2 regions of the Allobosea sp. RAF48 genome follow, and region 1 is predicted to be linked to the other one. Evidence: riboswitches for the same ligand, from Rfam matches in the RefSeq annotation. Region 1 holds a riboswitch; the other holds the start of a gene.
What was found. A riboswitch is a leader RNA that binds a small molecule or an ion and turns the genes downstream of it on or off. The one in region 1 is predicted to bind cobalamin.
Positions count from the first base shown of each region.

Region 1 (5,155 bases):
CATAGGATGTGACCATTTCAGGCCGCAGATCCGGATTCGGGATCAGGTTCTGCGTGCCGAAGGGCAGCGAGGTGTAGAGCTGCTGCGCCGTCGGCATCTTGAAGCCCTGGGCGTAGCGGGCATAGAGCGAATAGGTCTCGTCGAGCTTGAAGATCGTGCCGACCTGCGGGATGAGCCGGTGCGAGTCGAGCTCGCGCGGCGCTTTTCCGGGCACGATGACATAGCCGGGGCCGACGCGCGGATCGATGTTGTAGTTCGCGTAGCGGACGCCGGGCGTGATCGTCCAGCGCCCGTTCAGGAGCTCGATCTCGTCCTGGAGATAGATGTCGGCCCGCGTCGTCGTCGCATTGGCGAAGTTGAAGCCGCCAGCGATCGCGGTCGTCGTCACACCGGTGGTCAGGTTTCTAACATCGTCGCGCCGCTCATAGTCGGTGCGCGTGACGTCGCCCTGGAAGCCGTAGGTCAGGCGGTGGAAGCTCAACCCCAGCGCGAAGCTCGACTTCGCCTGGACGTCGAGCTGCGAGAATTGCTCGGTATAGTCGAGCAGGCCGCGCGTGAAGCGCTGCTGACCATTGGCGAGCGTCTGCAGGTTGTTGGTGATGAAGGTGCGGCTCTGGGGTGTGAAAGAGGCTTGCCAGCGCAGCGAGTCGAGGAAGCTTGCGCCGACATTCCACTCATGCTCGAGCGCCAGGCGCTTGCGCGACTTGATCTGATCGCGAATGTTCGGTCCGTTGCGGATGCCCAGGCTCAAGACGTTGTAGTTGTAGAGCTGGTTCACAGTGGATTCGCTGTCGAAGTATTCGCCGGTCAGCTTGAAGGTGTGATCGGGCGTCGGCTTGAATACGATCTTGCCGAAAGCGTTCCAGACCTCGGTATCGAGCGGGTTGAGCAGATTGCAGCCGAGGAAGCGCAGGGTTGGCACCGGGCAGCCCCAGCGGCCGCCATCGGCGCGGGCATTGCCGAGCTTGGCTTCCTGCGCGTTGCGCTGGCTCACGCCGATGATCGCTTCGAGGGCGGGCGAGAAGCTGTAGGCGCCGATGCCGGTCTTGACGAAGGAGCGGTCCAGGCTGTCGTAGCTGGTGTCGAGCTTCACCGCCCAGGGCTTGTCGGCGCGGCCCTTCAGCAGGTCCTGCGGATCGAGCGTGCGATAGGCGACGATGCCGCCCAGCGCATCGGCGCCCCACAGCACCGTGCCCGGGCCGCGCACGATCTCGACGCTCTTGAGGAAAGGCAGGTCGACGAAGTCGCGGTTGCCGTCGGTGATGCGCTCGATCACGCGCGAACCGTCGACCTGCATCTGCACGCGGTTGCCGCCGACGCCGCGGATGGTGAAGCCGCCATAGTTGCCGAAGGGATCGGTCGCCGTGGTCTGGCGGTTGACGATCACGCCGGGCTCGTAGCGCACGAGGTCCTGGGTATCGCGGGTGATCCGCTGTTCCATGTCCTGCCGCGTGATGACGTTGACGGTCCCGGGCACGTCGAGAGCCTGCTTTTCGCTGCGGGTCGCCGTCACGGTGATCTGGTCGAGGGCAATCGGTTCGGCACCGCCCGGAGCAACCGGCGCCGACTGGGCATACGCGCCCGTCAATGCGGTGGAAGACAGGAAATATACAGCAATATATAGCTTAGAATTATTATTCATAATTTCGTCCCGGGTTGAATTCGGGACGAGTTATTTCTGAAAGAAGAGATTCGCAACCAACATTTGAACACAAATTGTCGATTATAAATACAATACATTCAGATCTAAATTGATATCCGAGTAATATAATGGGTAAATTGGAATTATAACAATGATTCAGAACCATCTTGATCTGAATTTAATTCGTTATTCGCACGCAATCGATTGAACCTGACCCATCTCTCCGCCGCAGGCCAATGCGTGCCGCTGATACGCCCCAAAACGGGCCATCTGAGCGCCAGAAGCCGGCCAGAAAGCTCAGCGTTCGCCCGGCTGGACGGGCGGGCGAAGCTTGGCTTGGCATCTCGCGGCCGCCGCCCCTGGAGCACACTCCGAGACCAAGCGTATCCCGCGGTCGCATGAGGCTGCGCGATCGGCGCGGTTTGACGCCGCCACTTTTTCGCCCTAATCCTCGCCGCGACGGTTCCCTCACGGGATCAAAAGGGAACGCGGTGCGGGCGGAGTTTTGCCCCATGCCGCGGCTGCCCCCGCAACTGTAAGCGGCGAGCCTTTCGCCATACGCCACTGGGGCCTCGGACCTGGGAAGGCGGCGCAAAGGCACCGACCCGCGAGCCAGGAGACCTGCCGTCAGCCGTGGTCACACGCGAACACGTTCGGACGGGGTGCGCCGATCGCTGATTTGACTGTTTGCCGCCTCTCGCGCGGCCGATGGGAGATCGCGTTCGCGGTGACGTGCCACTGACGTCAACGCCCGAGGTCTCCATCGTGAACGTCTTCTTCCCGGCCGCAGGACGCGGCCGCCTGCTGCTGTCCGCCTCCCTGCTCGCCCTCGCCTGCTCTGTCCCTGCCCTGGCGCAAAGTGACGCCGGCCCTCTCGCCCTCGACGAGATCGTCGTCAGCGCCACCGGCACGCCGACGCCGGCCCGCGAGATCGCAAGCTCGGTCACTGTCATCACGGCGAAGGACATCGAGCAGCAGCAGCGCCGCACCCTGCCGCAGGCGCTCGCCACCGTGCCCGGCCTCAACATCGTGCAGACGGGCGGGCCGGGCGGCCAGACGTCGGTCTTCATGCGCGGCACCAACTCGAACCACGTCAAGGTGCTGATCGACGGCATCGAGGCCCACGACCCCTCGACGCCCAACCGCTCCTTCGATTTCGGCTCGATGCTGACCGACGATATCGAGCGCATCGAGGTGCTGCGCGGCCCGCAGAGCGGCCTCTACGGCGCCAACGCCCTCGGCGGCGTGATCTCGATCACGACAGAGCGCGGCGAGGGTCCACCAAAGGCGACCGCGCGCATCGAAGCCGGCTCCCACGGCACCTTCAACCAGTCGGCCGGCTTCGGCGGCGGCAACGACCGCTTCAACTACGCCTTCAACGTGGCCCACTTCCGCTCGGACTCGACCCCTGTGACGCCGCCGAACCTCGTCCCGCCGGGCCGGCGCATCAACCCCAACGCCTTCGACAACTACAGCTATTCCGGCCGTGTCGGCGTCGCGCTCAGTGACACGCTGACGCTGAACTGGGTCGGCCGCTATCAGGACGGGCAGTTGCGATTCACCAGCGACACCGGCTTCCCGAGCCGGCCTGCGCCCTATCGCTCGGTGCAGAACTACGCCCAGGCCTTCACCCGCGGCGAGGTTGTGTGGGATCCGTTCGGCGGGCGCTTCGTCAACACCTTCGGCGTCTCCTACACCAACCAGGACCGGGCGACGCGGACGGCCAACGGCACGACCGGCATTCTCGGCCTGCCCAACGAGAATCTGGGCGAGCGCACCAAGCTAGACTGGCGCGGCAATCTCGAGATCGCCAAGGGCCACAATCTGCTCATGGGCTTGCAATACGAGCGCGAGCGGCTCGACACCACCAGCCTCGTCGCCTCCAACGGCAACAAGGCCGGCTTCCTCGAGTACCAGGGCAATCTCGAGGACCGTTTCTTCCTCGTGGCCAACATCCGCCGCGACGACGACGACAGCTACGGCGGCCACACCACTTACCGCATCGCGCCGGCCATCATCATTCCCGGCACGGAGACGAAACTGAAGGCGAGCTACGGCACCGGTTTCAAGGCGCCGACGCTCAACGAGCTCTTCGTCGACTATCGCCCCGGCTTCAACTTCCATGGCAATCCGAACCTACGGCCGGAAGAGAGCCGCGGCTGGGATGCCGGCTTCGAGCAGCCGCTTTTCGACCGGAAGCTGCAATTCGGTGCGACCTGGTTCCAGAACGACATCGACAACCTGATCGTTACCAACGCCACCTTCGATTCCTACGCGAATGTCGGAAAGGCCAGGACGAAGGGCGTCGAGGCCTTCGCCGCGCTGGAGGTGTCGCCGCAGTTCCGCATCCGGGCCGACTACACCTTCACCCTCGCCAAGGACGAGATCGCGCGGCAGGAGCTGCTGCGCCGGCCGCGACACAAGGCAAGCGCGACCGCGACGTGGACGCCGACCGACAAGCTCACCCTCTCGGCGACGCTGCTCTATGTCGGCTCCTGGGTGGACGGCAATCGCGACTTCTCCGTCTCCCGGCTGAACGCGAAGGGCGCGACGCTGGTCAATCTCGCCGCCGAATACAAGGCGACCGACAAGGTCACCGTGTTCGGGCGGATCGACAACCTGTTCGACAAGCGCTGGGAAAATCCGGTCGGCTTCCTGGTTCCCGGCTTCGGCGCCTTCGGCGGCATCAAGGTGGCCATCGGCGGATGAAACCGCGCCGCGCCAATCATGCCTTCGCCATGGCGGCCTTCGTCGCCATGGCTGTCGGCGCCGCGCCGGCCGCCGGGGCGAAGCCGACGCGGATCGTCTCGCTCAACATGTGCACGGATGAACTCGTCCTGCGCCTCGCCGAGCCCGAACGCATCGCTTCCGTCACCTGGCTCTCGCGCGATCCACGCAGCGCCAATATGGCGGAAGCGGCGCGCGCGGTCGGCGTCAATCACGGCCTCGTCGAGCAGGTCCTCGCCAGCCAGCCCGACCTCGTCATCGCCGGCGCCTATACCACCCGCTCGACCGTGGCCCTGCTCAAGCGCGTCGGCATGGAGGTGCGCGAATTCGGCGTGCCGCGGAACATCGCCGAGATGCGCGACCAGATCGGGCAGATGGCGGCGCTGGTCGGGGAGGAGGAGCGTGGCACGGCGCTGATCGCCGACATCGATGCACGGCTCGCCGGGCTGGCCGCGAAACGCCCGCACGAGCGCCGTCGCGCCATCGTGCTCAGGCCGAACGGCTTCACGGTCGGGCGTGGCTCGCTGGTCGACGAGATCCTGACGCTGGCCGGCCTCGACAACATCGCCGCCGAGCTCGGCATCGACAGCTACGGCCAGATCGCGCTGGAGACGGTGGCGCTGAGCGGCGCCGAGATGCTGATCCTCAACGACACTCGGGACGGGCCGCCCTCTCTCGCCCATGAAGTGCTGCACCACCCCGTGATCGGAAAGCTCGGCGCGCGCCTCAGGCTCGTCGCCCTGCCCTCGCGACTCTGGGCCTGCGCCGGGCCGAGCGTGCTCGACG
Region 1 covers NZ_JBFRDZ010000018.1:20,676-25,830, reverse strand. The annotation lists gene AB4Z10_RS25720 (TonB-dependent hemoglobin/transferrin/lactoferrin family receptor) at 1-1,642, opposite strand, end outside; cobalamin riboswitch at 2,087-2,285, shown strand; gene AB4Z10_RS25715 (TonB-dependent receptor plug domain-containing protein) at 2,375-4,351, shown strand; gene AB4Z10_RS25710 (ABC transporter substrate-binding protein) at 4,348-5,155, shown strand, end outside.

Region 2 (5,155 bases), on a different contig from region 1:
CGGCAAGCTATCTGAAGCTCTCGGGCAACCTCTTCTACGACAAGATGGTGCATTTCTTCGACCTCGCGCGATGGTTGACCGGCGAGGAGGCGATCGAAGTCTCGGCGCTGGGTTCGGTGATCGCCGATCCGGTCTTTGCCGAGTTCGGTGACGTCGATACGGCGCTCGTGACCCTGCGGATGGAAAGCGGCGCGCTGTGCCTGATCGATAATGCCCGCCGTGCCGTCTACGGCTACGACGACCGCATCGAGGTGTTCGGAACGGGCGGACTGCTGGAGTCGTCGCGCATCACTGAAGGCAACGTGATGCGGATATTCGATGACAAGGTGCTGACCGAGGGACTGCCGAAGGACCCGATGCTCCGGATGGCGCCGAGCTACGCGGCCTCGATCGCGGCCTTCGTCGAATTCGCGCTTGGTGAGAGATCCGCGGTTCCGGGCATCGAGGACGGCTTCCGCTCGCTCGTCCTCGCGGAAGCGGCAACCCGCTCTCTTGCAGAGCGGCGAAACGTGACAGTCACCGAGATACTGGGCTGACCTTCCGGCGGTAGCGCATCTGGAACTATGCCGGTGATGGCGCCGCCCGTACCTGCCAGGGCGGCGACCAGACTGTCATCTGCGACTCCGTCCATGTCGACGAACAGCAGAACCCCGCGCTGAAGCCACGCGTCTTCACCTTCGACCAGGGCGACGACAGCCGCGATCGCCTGAGCCGTTCGGTCGATAGCGATGCGCTGGGCCGGCACGGCTTCTCGATCCTGGCCCCGGCGGATATGGCATTGGCTATTCCCGCACCCGTCTCTCCGGGGTAGCAGATTTCGATGTTGGAAGCTGGATGCGGGCAGGCGAAGGTGCGCAATTGCCCGATTGCGAGAGGCTGGATTGAGCGCCCCTGATCGGAATTTCGATGCTCCGCTCGTCCTGATCGAGGACGGGCGATCGGGCGACACCCTCTCGTTCACGCGATGCCACCGCGTTCTCGAAGCGCGGACATTCGCTGACGTCCCGGCCGTGCTGGCGGCCATGCTCGACGCCCAGAACGCCGGGTACCATCTGGCGGGATATGCCGCATACGAACTGGGTTATATCTTCGAGCCACGGCTCGCCGCGCTGGCGCCCGAGCTGAAGGGGCCGCTCCTCCATTTCGGAGTCTTTGACGAGCCTGATCGCTTTGACTGGGGCGCGATGCGCGGCGCCGGGAGCCTCCGACATTTGTCACCGGTATGGACGCTCGACGACTACGAAGCCCGCTTCAGGAGCGTGATCGCCTACATCCGGTCAGGGGACGTCTATCAAGTGAACCTGACATTTCCCATGCTCGGGACGTGGTCCGGTGATCCGGTTGCGCTGTTTGCGGGGCTGCGCTCTCGTCAGCCTGCGCCTTACGGAGCGCTCGTCGCGCTCGGTGGGGACACCATTGTGTCCTTGTCGCCCGAGCTCTTCTTCGAAGCCCGGGGCTCGTCGATACGCGCCCGCCCCATGAAAGGAACCGCGCCGCGGCAGGCCTCACCGGCTGATGATCTGCGCGCAGCGAGCGAACTGCAATCGAGCGAGAAGAACCGGGCCGAGAACCTGATGATCGTCGATCTGCTGCGGAACGATCTAAGCAGGATCTCCGAAGTCGGGTCGGTTGGAGTGACGGACCTTTTCACCATCGAGCGCTACCCCACCCTGTTTCAGATGACGTCCGGAATCGAAGCGCAGCTCCGGCAGGATATCCGATTTCCGGATTTGCTCCGCGCTCTCTTCCCCTGCGGTTCGGTGACGGGTGCGCCCAAGATCCGGGCAATGCAGGTGATCCATGAGCTCGAAGAGCATCCGCGAGGCGTCTACTGCGGCAGTATCGGCATGTTCTCGCCGCAGGGAGAGGCGCGGCTCAGCGTCGCGATCCGGACGCTGACGCTGAGCGCCTCGGGCACAGCGACCTACAACACGGGCTCAGGGCTGGTTTTCGATTCCGAAGCCCAAAGTGAGTACGCGGAGTGCCTGCTGAAGGCGGCGTTCCTCGATGATGGCAGCACCTCGTCGCTGCAGCGGGCATCTGACCAGCACTAGCACCGAGGACGGGCTGCGGCTGCGCGCCCCCGTGCCGTTGCAAGCTAGGCTTTCGAGGTCCTAAGCCTTGCATGGCAGCCCGCCCACAAAACCGGACAGGACCAGCCGCGTGCACCGGGATCCTTTCGGTCCATTACCTAGGCTAGAACTCGATGCCTTCCTGTGCCTTCACGCCGGCGGCGAAATGGTGCTTCACCAGTGCCATCTCGGTGACGAGGTCCGCAGCCTCGATCAGCTCCGACTTGGCGTTGCGGCCGGTGACGACGACGTGGAGATCGGGCCGGCGGGCCTTGAGCGCCCCCACCACCTCGGCGAGCGGCAAGTAGTCGTAGCGCAGGGCGATGTTGAGCTCGTCGAGCACGAGCAGCCGGATCTCAGGATCGGCCATCAGCTCCCCAGCCTTGGCGAAGGCGCGTTCGGCGGCGGCAATGTCGCGGACCTTGTCCTGCGTCTCCCAGGTGAAGCCCTCGCCCATGCTGTGCCAGCTGACCTGATCGCCGAAGGCTTCCAACGCCCGGCGCTCGCCGGTCGACCAGGCGCCCTTGATGAACTGCACCACGCCGATGCGCCAGCCATGGCCGAGTGCGCGCAGGATCAGCCCGAAGGCCGCCGTCGACTTACCCTTGCCGGGGCCGGTGTTGACGATGAGCAGCCCCTTCTCGACCGTCTTGGAGGCGACCTCGGCGTCCTGCACCGCCTTGCGCTTCTCCATCTTCGCCTTGTGGCGCGCGGCTTCGTCCGTATCGGTCATCACTTCGCTCGTGTCATTTTACTTGCATCGGCAATCCGGCGACCATGAAGACCACGCGGCCGGCGCGCGCGGCAAGCGCCTGATGCAATCGCCCGGCCTCGTCGCGGAAACGGCGGGCGAGCGCATTATCCGGCACGATGCCGAGGCCGACCTCGTTGCCGACCAGCACGAGCGGGCCAAAAACCCGCTCGCAGGTGGAGATAAGAGCCGTCGTGGCAGCGACGGTGTCGCGCTCGGCCAGGATGAGGTTGGTCAGCCAGAGCGTCAGGCAATCGACGAGAACCGGCCGACCGGCGGGCATCGCGGCGATCGCCTCGGGAAGGTCGAGCGGAGCATCGACCGTATCCCAGCCGGACGGCCTGCGCGCGCGGTGGGTGGCGATCCGCTCCCGCATCTCGTCGTCATAGGCCTGAGCAGTGGCGATATAGGCCCAGGGCGCGGGCAGCTGTTCGACCAGCCCTTCGGCATAGCGGCTCTTGCCCGAGCGGGCGCCGCCCAGGACGAGGGTGAGATGACGCATTTCCGTGGGCATAACATTCGCCATGTTCACGAGCCCCATCGCGCGAAACGCCGCTAAACGGCTCTCCGAGATGAAGGTTCGCAAGGAGTAGAGCCTCTGCATTGCACAGCGGCACGGCGAAGGCTAATGATCGTCGCTGACGGTGCCTCCGCGAGGAGGTGAAAAGGGAACGCGGTGCGGGCTTGCTCTGCCCAATGCCGCGGCTGCCCCCGCAACTGTAAGCGGATGTCCTTCGCCATCGGCCACTGGAGCGTTCACTCCGGGAAGGCGGCACAGGGCGCCAAATCCGCGAGCCAGGAGACCTGCCGTCGACCCGCAAAGATCCAACCGGCTGCCGGCGGGGCGGCCACGGAGAGCCCTATGAACACTGCTTCGGTTTCCACTACCCAGCTCAGCGTCTCGGAACGCGTCAAGGCGGTCGCCGCCGCGCTCGTGATCGGCGTCGCGCTGATCTACACGACCGGCTTCGCGGCCTCGACCGACGTCCACAACGCCGCGCACGACACCCGTCACGGCCTCGCCTTTCCCTGCCACTGAGGGAAAGCAACCATGGTTACGCGTGTTCTCACGGTCAGCATTCTGGCCGGGCTTCTGGCTGGGCTGATCGTCGCCGCCCTCCAGCATGTCACCACCACCCCGCTGATCCTCAAGGCCGAGACCTATGAGGCGGCGCTGCGCCTGCAGGCGCCGACGCTCGCCGCTTCCGACGGCGAAGCCAGGATCATCCTCGCGCACGGCCCCGCCGGCGATGCGCCCGGCCACGAGCATGCCGAGTGGAAGCCGCAGGACGGCCTCCAGCGCACGCTCTTCACCAGCGCAGTGACGATCGCGACGGCCATCGGCTTCGCGGCGCTGCTGCTCGCGGGCATGATCGCGGCCGGAGACACGATCGACCAGCGCAGCGCCCTGGTCTGGGGAGCCTGCGGCTTCCTCGCGCTCGGTCTCGCACCGGCGATGGGGCTCGCTCCGGAATTGCCGGGCGCGGCGTCCGCAGCGCTGGAACAGAGGCAGTTCTGGTGGCTCACGACCGCTATCGCGACGGCGCTCGGCCTCTTCCTGTTCCTGCGCTTCGAGCAACCCTGGCTCAAGCTCCTGGCCGCCGTCGTGATCCTGCTGCCGCATGTCGTCGGCGCCCCGCATCCGGCCTCGCCGGAGAGCAAGGTGCCGGCCGAGGTCGCGGCTCATTTCGCGGCCCTCTCCCTCGGAATCCAGGCCGCACTCTGGCTCGCGACCGCCTTCATGGTCGGCGTGCTCTGGCCCTGGGCCAGCCGGCGCGCTGCCCTGGCGCGCTGAAGGCAGCGGAGCCTGCGGGCTCCGCGCGAAAGGCAAGCCATGTCCGAGGGCGACCTCACCATCCATGTCTGCACAGCCTGCAGACGCGCGCGCGCCGATCTCCCGGAGGGTTACGACCAGCCGGGGCTGGCGCTCGCCGAGGCGCTCGCCGAGCGCCTCATCGCCAAGGGCAGCACGATCCCCGTGCTGCCGGTAGAATGCCTCGCCGTCTGCAAGCGGCCCTGCACCATCGCGCTCTGCGCCGACGGCAAATGGACCTATCTGATCGGCGACCTCGACACGCAAACCCATCTCGACGAGATCGTCGGCGCGGCGGAGGCCTATGCCGCCAGCGCCAACGGCATCGTTCCCTGGAAAGAGCGGCCGCAGTCCTTCCGCAAGGGCGTGGTCGCGCGCGTGCCGCCTTTGCCGGCGCGCCAGCAAGGATGACATCATGAACGCTCCGCAGAATACGAATCTGGGCAAGGTTCCCTGCACGATCATCACCGGCTTCCTCGGCGCCGGGAAGACGACGCTGGTGCGCCATCTCCTCGAGAA
Region 2 covers NZ_JBFRDZ010000014.1:143,250-148,404, reverse strand. The annotation lists gene AB4Z10_RS23495 (Gfo/Idh/MocA family oxidoreductase) at 1-536, shown strand, start outside; gene AB4Z10_RS23490 (aminodeoxychorismate synthase component I) at 882-2,054, shown strand; gene cobO (cob(I)yrinic acid a,c-diamide adenosyltransferase) at 2,197-2,805, opposite strand; gene cobU (bifunctional adenosylcobinamide kinase/adenosylcobinamide-phosphate guanylyltransferase) at 2,819-3,337, opposite strand; cobalamin riboswitch at 3,450-3,649, shown strand; gene AB4Z10_RS23475 (CbtB domain-containing protein) at 3,686-3,862, shown strand; gene AB4Z10_RS23470 (CbtA family protein) at 3,875-4,618, shown strand; gene AB4Z10_RS23465 (DUF1636 family protein) at 4,658-5,047, shown strand; gene cobW (cobalamin biosynthesis protein CobW) at 5,052-5,155, shown strand, end outside.
Region 2: linked by a shared signal. The riboswitch ahead of AB4Z10_RS23475 (CbtB domain-containing protein) and the one ahead of AB4Z10_RS25715 (TonB-dependent receptor plug domain-containing protein) in region 1 are both predicted to bind cobalamin.